DNA from 2 places in the Kitasatospora sp. NPDC097691 genome. Region 2 is predicted to be linked to the other one. Evidence: riboswitches for the same ligand, from Rfam matches in the RefSeq annotation. Region 2 holds a riboswitch; the other holds the start of a gene.
The links. A riboswitch is a leader RNA that binds a small molecule or an ion and turns the genes downstream of it on or off. The one in region 2 is predicted to bind cyclic di-AMP.

Region 1 (5,553 bases), on a different contig from region 2:
GCGAGGCGGCCTTGGGGCAGGTCAGGTAGTACAGCGTCGGGAACGGCGTGCCGTCCGGCAGGCGCGGAGCCGTCTCCACGACGTCCGGGTTGCCGCAGGGGCAGCGGTGCGCCACACCGCGCAGGCCGCGCGGCACCCGGCCGAGCTGGGCGGCGATGGCCGCGACGTCGGCGTCGGAGACGGCGGGGTGGTTCTCAGTGGTCATGGGGGGAGGTGTCTCCAACGGGGGACGGTGGGAGCGGAAGGGGGGTGCCGGGGGCCGGCGCGGCCGTGTCGGCGGCGTCGACCGAGTCCCAGATGCTGGTGTACCAGGGCTTGGCGGCCGTCGCCTGACCGGCGGCCACCCCGGTGGCGGGGGCGCCGGCGGCGGACGAGGAGGGCTTGGCGGAAGCCTGGCCGGCCGGGTCCACCGCGATGTACGGGGTCTCCCCCGGCACCGCGTAGTGCAGCCGGGCGCGCGCCTGCGCCTTGACGTACTCCGGGTCCTGCCAGCGGGCCCTGTCCCGGCGCAGCTGCTCGACCTGCTGGCGCACGCGGTCGGCCTTCGCCCGCTGGGCGGAGATCTCGGCGCGCTGGGAGATGATCTGCCGCGTCGGGTAGGCGAGGATCGCCACCAGCGAGCACAGCACCAGGACGAGGACGGTCGCCCGGCTCGTGAACCGAGGCCGGGCCGCCAAGCCCGGGATCCTCCAGCCTGCCATCTCCCGTATCCCCTCCTGGTCGCGACGGTGCCCCGCCGTCCACCCTACGGGGTGAACGGCGGGGCACCGGTCAGGCTGGCGCTGGCGCGGGTGCTCAGCCCTCGTGCTTGAAGCGCGGGAAGGCGCCGCGGCCGGCGTACTCGGCGGCGTCGTCGAGGATCTCCTCGATGCGCAGCAGCTGGTTGTACTTGGCGACGCGCTCGGAGCGGGCCGGGGCACCGGTCTTGATCTGGCCGCAGTTGGTGGCGACGGCCAGGTCGGCGATGGTGACGTCCTCGGTCTCGCCGGAGCGGTGCGACATCATGCAGCGGTAGCCGTTGCGCTGGGCGAGCTCGACGGCGTCCAGGGTCTCGGTCAGCGAGCCGATCTGGTTCACCTTCACCAGCAGCGCGTTGGCGGTGCCGGTCTCGATGCCCTTGGCCAGGCGGGCCGGGTTGGTGACGAACAGGTCGTCGCCGACCAGCTGGACCTTGTCGCCCAGCTTGACGGTCATGGCCTTCCAGCCCTCCCAGTCGGACTCGTCCAGCGGGTCCTCGATGGAGACCAGCGGGTAGGCGGCGACCAGCTCGGCGTAGTACTCGATGAGCTCGTTGGCCGTGAGGGCCTTGCCCTCGAACTGGTAGGCGCCGTCCTGGTAGAACTCGGAGGCGGCGACGTCCAGGGCCAGCGCGACGTCACGGCCGGGCACGTAGCCGGCCTTCTGGATGGCCTCGGTGATCAGGTCCAGGGCCTCGCGGTTGCTGTCCAGGTTCGGCGCGAAGCCGCCCTCGTCGCCCAGGCCGGTGGACAGGCCGCGCTCCTTCAGCACGCCCTTGAGGGTGTGGTAGACCTCGACGCCCCAGCGGACGGCCTCGGAGAAAGACTCCGCGCCGATCGGGGCGATCATGAACTCCTGGATGTCGACGTTGGAGTCCGCGTGCGAGCCGCCGTTGAGGATGTTCATCATCGGGACCGGCAGGACGTGCGCGTTCGGGCCGCCCAGGTAGCGGAACAGCGGCAGGTCGCTGGCCTCGGAGGCGGCGTGCGCGACGGCCAGCGAGACGCCGAGGATGGCGTTGGCGCCGAGCGAGGACTTGTCCGGGGTGGCGTCCAGGTCCAGCATGGCCTGGTCGATCAGGCGCTGCTCGGTGGCGTCGTAGCCGACCAGCTCCGGGCCGATCTGCTCGATGACGGCGAGGACGGCCTTCTCCACGCCCTTGCCGAAGTAGCGGTTCTTGTCGCCGTCGCGCAGCTCCAGGGCCTCGAAGGCACCGGTGGAGGCACCCGACGGGACAGCGGCACGACCCGTGCTGCCGTCGTCGAGGCCGACCTCGACCTCGACCGTGGGGTTGCCGCGGGAGTCGAGGATCTCACGGGCTACGACGACATCGATGGACGGCACGAGGCATCTCCTTGCGGAAGCAGGGTCCCGCTGACGGTGACGCTGTCGGCGGGACGATTGCGGAGTCGTTACGGACCAGAGCCTAACCGCCCGGGCTCTCCAGGCCACGTCGGCCTCGGTCCCGTCTCAGCGTGTGGCCCCACTACCCACCGGTAGTTCACCTGCTTGTCCCAGCTTGTCCCACCGGAGCGGGCGAATGCGGACGAAGGGGGCCGGTGGGACCGACCCCCCTCTGCGCACCCCGGGCACCGGACCGGTGCCGGTGCGGACGGGCTCAGCCGAGGTGCAGGACCTGGCCGGGCATGATCAGGTCCGGGTCACCGCCGACCGTGCCGCGGTTGCCGTCGTAGAGCGCGTGCCAGCCGCCGGACACGCCCTGGGCGGTGGCGATCGACGACAGGGTGTCGCCGGAGCGGACGGTGTAGTCGTGACCGGTCTGCGCGGCCGGGGCCGGCTGGGCGGCCTGCGGGGCCGCGTGCTTGGGGGCGTACTGCTGCGCCGACTGGTCGACGGGCTTCTCGGCCCGGTCGGGCGCGGCGTGCTTCGGGGCCTGCTTCTGGACGGGCTTCTCGACCGGCTTCTGCACCGGCTTCTCGGCCGGCTTCTGGGCCTGGCGCTTGGGCGTCTGCTGCTGCGGGGCGGACTGCGGCTTGGCGTCCGAGGAGGTGTCGACGGACGCCGGGGCGCCGCCCTTGGTCAGACCGGCCTTGACGGAGCAGACCGGCCAGGCGCCGGGGCCCTGCGCGGCGAGCACCTTCTCGGCGACCGAGATCTGCTGCGCCTTGCTGGCCTGGTTGGCCTGCGCCGCGTACGACGTGCCGCCGTACGCCTTCCACGTGCTGGAGGTGAACTGCAGGCCGCCGTAGTAGCCGTTGCCGGTGTTGATGCTCCAGTTGCCCCCGCTCTCGCACTGGGCGACGGAGTCCCAGGTGGAGACCGGGGCGGCGGAGGCGCCGGTGGCGGTGAGGAGCGGCATCGCGAGTCCGACGCCGGCCACACCGGCGACGGCGATGGCCTTCTCGGCCTGGGTGCGACGACGGTGACGGCCAGTTCCAACGAACAGCATGAAGAGGTCCCTCTCCGCACGCCTGCGAGGTGAGCTGTCGGGTTCGGACCGGGAGGTGGCCCGGCCGCCGTGCGCGGAAACGATTCCGCTCGGGCGGCTTCACCCCAAGCCGTCGAGGAACGGCAACAAACCTGGTTCCCCCGCCCCTGCCCAGGGTTCTGGTCGGTTTCCCGTGACGCGGCGGGCAGGATTCGGCGTTCCGCGCACGAGGTCCGCAGCTGCGAACTCCAGGGAGAGTAGACAGATCTTCAGACCGATCACAAGCTCATATCACAGATATCACACAGAAATTACGGCGCGTGTCCGATCGCCTACCAACGGCGCCACTATGTCCGCATTGATGGGCGTTCACGCCCCGTTGGAAGCCTGCCGGGCGACGTTCCGTCAGCACGTTTCCCGGCGTTTCGTCACCTCTTGTCAGTTCGCCGGGGGCGCGGAAGGAGCGTGCGGAGGCGTATGCGGGGAGCGGCTCTCCGGAGTGAATTCGACCGGGAGTTCCCGCAGGCCACGCATGATCAGACCGCCCCGCCAGCGCAGATTCTCCGGGCTTTCCGCGAGCTGCAGATCGGGCAGCCGGGAAAGCAGCGTGGCCAGGGCGGCGCGCCCCTCCAAACGGGCCAGCGGGGCACCGATGCAGTAGTGGATGCCGTGCCCGAACCCCAGGTGGGGATTGTCCGCCCGGGCCAGGTCCAGGGTGTTCTCGTCCGCGAACCGGTCCGGATCGCGGTCCGCGGCGGCCAGCACCACCAGCACCGGATCGCCGACCGGGATGTCCACCCCGCCGATGGTCACCGGCCGTGTCGCGAACCGCCAGGTCGCCAGCTCCACCGGCCCGTCGTAGCGCAGGAGTTCCTCGATGCCCGTCTCCAGCAGCGCGCTCTCCCCGCGCGCCACCGACTCCTGCAGCAGCCGGCGCTGGCCCGGGTTGCGCAGCAGCGCGTACGTCCCGTTGCCGATCAGGTTCACGGTCGTCTCGAAGCCCGCGAAGAGGAGGATGAAGGCCATCGCCGCGGCCTCGTTCTCGGTCAGGTGCTCACCGTGGTCGCTCGCGCGGATCAGGCCCGAGATCAGGTCGTCCCCGAGGTCCGCGCGCTTGCGGTGGATCAGCTCCAGCAGGTACGCCCGCATCCGCTTCACCGCCCGTCCCACGCCGCCGCGTTGGCTGCCGCCGTGTCCCGGTTTCGTGTGTCGCAGCATCATCCCGGCCCAGTCGCGGAAGTCGTCCTGGTCCTCGGCCGGCACGCCCAGCATGTCGCAGATCGCGTAGATGGGGAGCGGGAAGGCGAACTCGTGGATCAGGTCCGCCGAGCCGCGCTGCGCGAAGCCGTCGATCAGCCGGTCGGTGAGCTGCTGCACCCGCGGCTCGAACTCGGCCACCCGGCGTGGGGTGAACGCCTTCGACACCAGCCGGCGCAACCGGGTGTGGTCCGGCGGGTCGATGTTCAGCAGGTGCGTCATCAGGTCCGCCTGCCGCTCCCCCGGAATGCCCACCCGGCCGGTGCGGTGCGCCTGCTCGCTGTGGTGCGCCGGGTTCTTCGACAGCCGGGCGTCCGCGAGCGCCTGCCGGGCGTCCGCGTACCTGGTCACCAGCCAGGCCTCGACACCGCTCGGCAGCGTGGTGCGGTGCACCGGGGCGTGCTCGCGCAGCCAGGCGTAGGCGGGGTACGGATCGGCGGCGAACTCCCAGGTGAACAGCTGCGGAGCAGCGTCGGCGGGCTGGGCGGCGGCGGGCCGGGCGGGGTCGGCGGTCGGGGCGGCGGCGGGCCGGGCGGGGTCGGGCTGAGCTGGCATGGGTCGACCGTATCCGGTGGGTGCGCTCCCCCTCCGCCGGCGGCTCACGACCCCCGTGACAACGGCGCACGACGGGCGCGCCAACACTCCGTGGACGACCCGTGGACGGTCCGTGGACAGCTCTTGGACAGGTCTTGGCCGGACGGCGGGCGTGAGCCTGGTCACCTGAGGGGTAATCCCTGTTGCGGAGGGTCAGGTCGTGCCTACGATCCTCCGCAGTACGCGTGGGCGCCGGTGCGGTGTCGCCCACAGGGAGGAGCAGACCATGCGGGTCAGCGGGTCAGTCGTCGTCATCGCGGTACTGGACGGCGGGTCGGGCGCCGACCTCGCCCGCCGGTTCGCCGCGGCCGGCACCGTCGGAATGCTGATCGCCGACCAGCACGTCGGCATCGCCGAGGACCTCGCCGCCGAACTCGACCGGCCGGGCTGCCCCGTCGTCGGCGTCTCCGGCGACATCCGCCGCCCCAGCGACGTCGCCGCCCTCGTCGACACCGCGGAGAAGCACCTCGGGCCGATCGACCTGTTCGCCGTCGCCGGCCCGGACGGCGAGCGGATCGTCTCCCTCGCCGACCTGCCCGACCACCTCGACCTGGAACGACTCGCCGAACTCGTCT
Region 2 (5,553 bases):
GCCGGCGGCGAAGTCCCGGTCGGCGGGCAGTTCGGCGGGGAGTCTCCCGGCGGCGACGTCCCGGGCCAGCTCGGGGGCGATCTGCTGCGGGCTGCGGCCGCTGTCGCGGTAGGCGGTCCAGTCGGCGACGCCCTCGGAGAGCCACAGTGGTGTCCAGGCCCGGGTGTCGGACCTGGTCGCGACGTGGGTGGCCTCGTGCGTGACGACCACCTGCCGGCCGAAGTCGCTGAGCCGACCGTACGCCTCGGGGTTGACCAGCACCCGGTCCGCCGGGGTGTTCCGGGGCGCGCCGGGGGCGGCCACGGTGACCGCCGCCATGCCCGCCCAGCCGGCCGGGTCGCCCTCCAGCAGCCGGGCGAACCGCTCCTCGGTGGCGGGCAGTTCGAGCAGCAGCCGGCCGGGCCAGGCGTCTCCCCAGACCTCCGCGACGGCGGGCACCGCGCGGTCGGCCACCGCGACCAGCCCGGCCGGGTCGGGGCCGTCGGCCGAACCGAGCACCAGGCTGTGCGTGCCCGGCGCCGATCGCGCGGGGCCGAAGTCCCAGAGCGCCGGCAGCCCGTCGGCGCTCTCCTCGCTCTCGACCCGCCAGCCGTCCGCGGCTGCGGCCAGTTCGATCCGGCGCGGGTACACCACGGGGTGGTCGTCGTACCCGGCGATCCGCACCGCCAGGTCGGCCGCGGCGGTCAGCCGGTCGGGCCCGCCGCCCGCGGCGAGCACCAGGTTGCGGTACGCCGCCTCGGCCACCGGCAGCCCCGACCGGGCCGACAGCGTCCGCGCCCGCTCCGCCAACACGGCCGCCACCTCGGCGCGCCGGTCGGCGGCCGGCCGGGCCGGTGCCGCCGCCGGGGCGAGCGGCGGCAGCGACAGCTGGGCCAGCCCGCCGACGGCGAGCAGCAGCGCACCCCGCCGGGACAGCGCGCGGCGGGGTATGTGCACCGGAACGGGTCCGGCGGGGCCGGACTGCGACGCGCTCAGAGCCGGACCACCCCCGAGACCGGCATGGCGTTGACGCTCTCGTAGCGGACCTTGGCGCCCGGGTAGGGGGCGTGCACGATCACGCCACCGCCGGCGTACATGCCGACGTGGTGCATGTCCCGGTAGAAGATCACCAGGTCTCCCGGTCGCGCTTCGGAGAGGTTAATCCGCCGGCCGGCGTACGCCTGGGCCTGCGAGGTGCGCGGCAGGGTCACTCCGGCCTGCCGCCAGCTGTAGTACATCAGACCGGAGCAGTCGAACGCGCGGGGCCCGGTGGCTCCGTAGACGTACGGCGAGCCGATCATCCGCACCGCGGCGGCCAGCGCGGCCGCGCCGCGCTCGGAGGCGGGCGGGGCGGTGCCGAGGTCCAGCCGGTCGGTGCCGCGGGTGGCGCGCTGCTCGGCGTCCCGGGCGTCCTGGGCGGCCATCCTGGCCCGTTCGGCGGCTCCGAGGCCGTTGAGCAGCTTCTGTGCCCTGGCCAGCCGCTGCTGGATCTGCTGCTTGCCGTCGGCGAGCGAGCGGCGGGCCTGGTCCAGCTCAGCGAGCTTGCCGGTGGCCTCGGTCCGCCGCTGGTCGAGCCGGCGCTGGCGGATGACGAGCTCGTGCAGCGTCTCCTGCTGCCGCTGCGCCGCCTGGCCCATGGTGCGGGCGCGGGCGAGGTAGCCCTCCGGGTCGGAGGACAGCATCAGCTGCGCGGTCTGGGTCATCCCGCCGCCGCGGTACTCGGCCCCGGCCACGGTCGCCAGGTCGCCGCGCAGTTCGTTGAGCTGGTCCTGGGCGACGGCGATTTCGCCCTGCAGGATCGTGGTCTCCCCCTGGAGCCGGCGCTGGGCCTCCTGCGCGGCGTTGTACTGCTCGGACGCCTGCTCGGCCTCCTCGTAGAGCTGCTCGACCTGCGCCTGGACGTCCTTGCGGTCGGCCGGGTCCGGGCTGCCGGGGGCGGCGTGGGCGCCGCCGCCGGTCGCCACGCCCAGCGCGGTGGTGGCGGCCGCCGTCAGCACCAGCGCACGGGCGAGCAGTTGGGAACGGCGGTGCACGGGCATGGCGGCAGCGGCTCCAATCCTGCGGCGCGGCCCCCGCGGCCGCCCATGGCGGGCGGCCGTCGAGCGGGAGTCCGGTGGCAGACGTTAGCGAGTCCGGGCAAGCGAGTCCAAACCCCACCGGACCCGAATATTTGACCCGTAATCGGACATTGGCCCGAGCGGCCGCCAACGCCGCAGGCCCGGCCTTCCGTGGTGGAAGGCCGGGCCTGGGAGGAGCCGAGGTGGGGTCAGACCCGCACGATGCCGCTCAGCGGCATGTTGGTGACGGCCTCGTAGCGGACCGAGGCACCCGGCTTGGGAGCGTGCAGCACCTGGCCGTTGCCGGCGTAGATGCCGACGTGGTGGGCGTCCCCGTAGAAGATCAGCAGGTCGCCGGGCTGGGCCTGGGACAGGTCGGTGCCGATCCGGGTGCCGGCGTGGGCCTGCTCCTGCGAGGTGCGCGGCAGCGACACGCCGACCTGGTTGAACGCCCAGACCATCAGGCCGGAGCAGTCGAAGGAGCTCGGGCCGGTGGCGCCCCACACGTACGGGCTGCCGACCTTGGAGGCGGCGGCCGAGAGGGCCGCGCCGCCGCGCGAGCTGCCGGCGACGATCGGCTTGACCGGCGTGGACGACGGCGTGGAGATGTCGGTGCGGCTGTTGTCGCGCGAGGCGCGGTCGGCGTTCTGCTGCGCCTTCGCGGCGGCGTCGGCCTGGGCCTTGGCGTCGGCGGCGGCCTTCTCCTCGGCCGCGCGCAGCGCCTGGCGCTCCTGCTCGGTCAGGGTGTTGAGCAGGTCCTGGGCGGCCTTCAGCTTGGTCTGGACCTCGTCCTTGGAGGCCTTCAGCTGCTGAGTGGTCGACTCCAGCTCGGCGAGCTTGCCCTGGGCCTCGGTGCGGTCCTGGTCGAGCTTGCGCTGCTGCTCCTGGAGCTGCTTCAGCTGGTTCTTCTGGGTGTCACCGGCCTGGTTCAGCGCGCCGGCCTGGTTGAGGAAGCTGTCCGGGCTGGACGAGAACATCAGCTGGACGGTCGGGGATATGCCGCCGTTGCGGTACTGCTCCCCGGCGATCTCGGCGAGACCACCCTGCAGCTCGGTCACCTGGGCCTGCTGACGGGCCACCTGGTCCTGCAGACCGGCGACCTGCTTCTCCAGGGTCTGCTGCTTCTCCTGGGCGGCGTTGTACTGCTCGGTCGCCACCTCGGCCTGCTCGTTGAGCTGGTCGACCTGCTCCTTGACCTGGTCCTTGGTCGGCTGCGGGTCGGCGTGGGCACCGGACTGCGCGGAGAGGGCGACGGCAGCGGCGGCGACACCGGTCAGGATCGAGACCCGGGCGCGACTGGCTGGCTTGGGACGACGATGGGACGCCACGAAGGCGGGCTCCTTCTTCCTACGTCCGCCTACCGGGTGAGCTGACGGGTTCGGGCCGGAAGCATGCCCTACGACGCCTCACGGCCGTTCCAGCGGCCGACCTGGCGCCGATTCACCCCGGAGGAACGTGGTTCCCCGGCTCCGCTCCGCAGCGCCCCCGACCACTGGGCTCCCCTGTCGGGCAGTCGCTTCGACCTGCCCCGCTGCCTTGCGAACTCGACGGTAACCACCGCCGCCACCCTGGCTGGGTGATCGACAGTGCGGTGGTTCGGGGCACGACCCTAGTAACTGAACCGTGATCGGTTCAAATCCTTGTCAGAAAAAAGACGGAAGATTACCCAAGTTCTTTTGTGAAAATGACCGATGGTGATCGCGACCGCACGCAAGGCTGATCAGGTCTCACCCGTCCGCCGCGAAACGGTCGAAAACCCGAACGCCACCCCCGTCGGAGGTGGCGCGGATCACAGGGGCCGTCGGGGGCCCTCCGGCGTGTCGGGCCGTCAGACCCGGCGAATGGTGTTGATCGGCATCGCGTCGGCCTTCATCACCTTCACCACGTCACCGGTGTGCGGCGCGTGGACCACCATGCCGTTGCCGATGTACATCCCGACGTGGTGCATGTCGCCGCCGTAGATGACCAGGTCGCCGGGCTGGGCCGCGGCCAGTCCGGGCACCGCGGTGCCGTAGTGGCCCTGCTCCTGCGAGGTGCGCGGCAGCGAGACGCCGGCCTGGCCGTACGCCCAGAGCATCAGACCGGAGCAGTCGAAGGTGCTCGGGCCGGTGGCGCCCCACACGTACGGCGAGCCCTGCTTGCTCATCGCCTTGGCGACGGCCACCGCGGCGTACCCGCTGGCCGGCGGCAGGTTGCTCAGGTCGACCCGGTCGCTGCCGCGCGAGGCCCGGTCGTCCTGCGCCTGCTGGGCCTTCAGCGCGGTGCGCTCGGCGGCGCTGAGCGAGTTCAGCAGGTCCTGGGCGGCCTGCAGCTTGGTGTTGACGTCCGCCTTGGCCTGGTTCAGGTCCTTGGTGGTGCTGTCCAGCGAGGCCAGCACGGCGGCCGCCTCGGTCTTCTCCTGGTCCAGCCGGCGCTGCTCGTCCAGCAGCGACTTGAGCGCCTCGGCCTGGGTGGTGCTGGCCTGCTGGACGGTGGAGGCCTTGTCCAGGTAGCCGGACGGGTCGGAAGAGAGCATCAGCTGGACGGACGGGTCGATGCCGCCGCTGCGGTACTGGTCGCCCGCCACCTCGGCCAGGCCGCCCTGCAGCTGGGTCATCTGCTCCTGGCCGCGGGCCACCTGGTCCTGCAGCTGGTCGGCCTGCTTGCGCAGCTGGTCGGCCCGCTCCTTGGCGCCGTTGTACTTCTCCGCCGCCTGCTCCTGCTCCTCCTGGAGCTGGTCGATCTGCGCCTTGACGTCCGTCTTGTTCGGCTGCGGCGCGGCGTGCGCGGCCACCTGGGCGGAGAGGGCGACCGCGGTCGCAGCGGCAGCGGTGAGCACGGAGACCCGCGCGCGGCTCGGCTGCTTGGGACGGCGGTGGGAGGCCAAGGGACCGGCTCCTTCTTCCAACGGACTCACCCGATCGGATGAGATACCGGAAAATAGGTTTGACGCCAGACCCTAGTGCGGATCTATCCGCTTTGCCACTCCCCCGAAGGCGTGAACTCCGTTCCCCACACCGACTTCACCACACCCGCACACCGTCGCGGACACGACGCTGACCAGGTGTCATCCTACCGGGCCGACGCTCAGGGCCGCGCCAGCCGGTTCAGCAGCAGCACCGACGCCACCGGGCGCGCGCCCGCCTTCCGCACGCCCTCCGCGACCTCCCGGTCGGCGGAGACCACCACCACCGGACGGCCCTGCGGCTCCGCCCGCACCAGACGGCGGATCAGCTCGTCCGCGGTCTCCCCGGTCCGGCTGAACCGCACCCGGACCCCGCGCGGCGGCGCCATCATCACCGGAACGTCCAGGTCCTGCCCGTCGAACACACAGGTGACCTCCGCCTGGGTGCGCTGGGCCAGCATCGCCAACCCGCCCAGCAGCCGGATCCGCTGCTGCTCCAGCGGCAGCGTCGGATAGCCGGTCTTGGTCACGTTGTAACCGTCCACCACCAGGTGCACCTGCGGGATCGCCAGCAGCTGGTCCAGCAGCGCCGGGTCGTCCTCGGCCAGCCCCCGCCGCGCCACGTCGTGCGGC

Region 1: it holds a riboswitch for cyclic di-AMP, as region 2 does, so the genes downstream of both, ABTY56_RS16505 (transglycosylase family protein) here and ABTY56_RS13735 (NlpC/P60 family protein) in region 2, are expected to answer to the same signal.

What each region holds. Positions count from the first base shown of each region.
Region 1 covers NZ_JBEORY010000020.1:6,065-11,617, forward strand. Annotated here, with positions in the region: partial or broken gene ABTY56_RS16490 (DUF501 domain-containing protein) at 1-223, opposite strand, end outside; gene ABTY56_RS16495 (FtsB family cell division protein) at 195-677, opposite strand; gene eno (phosphopyruvate hydratase) at 796-2,082, opposite strand; gene ABTY56_RS16505 (transglycosylase family protein) at 2,357-3,148, opposite strand; cyclic di-AMP (ydaO/yuaA leader) riboswitch at 3,154-3,322, opposite strand; gene ABTY56_RS16510 (cytochrome P450 family protein) at 3,566-4,939, opposite strand; gene ABTY56_RS16515 (SDR family NAD(P)-dependent oxidoreductase) at 5,205-5,553, shown strand, end outside.
Region 2 covers NZ_JBEORY010000015.1:71,853-77,405, reverse strand. Annotated here, with positions in the region: gene ABTY56_RS13745 (hypothetical protein) at 1-936, opposite strand, end outside; gene ABTY56_RS13740 (C40 family peptidase) at 972-2,018, opposite strand; gene ABTY56_RS13735 (NlpC/P60 family protein) at 2,246-3,364, opposite strand; cyclic di-AMP (ydaO/yuaA leader) riboswitch at 3,375-3,528, opposite strand; gene ABTY56_RS13730 (C40 family peptidase) at 3,865-4,902, opposite strand; gene ABTY56_RS13725 (NYN domain-containing protein) at 5,103-5,553, opposite strand, start outside.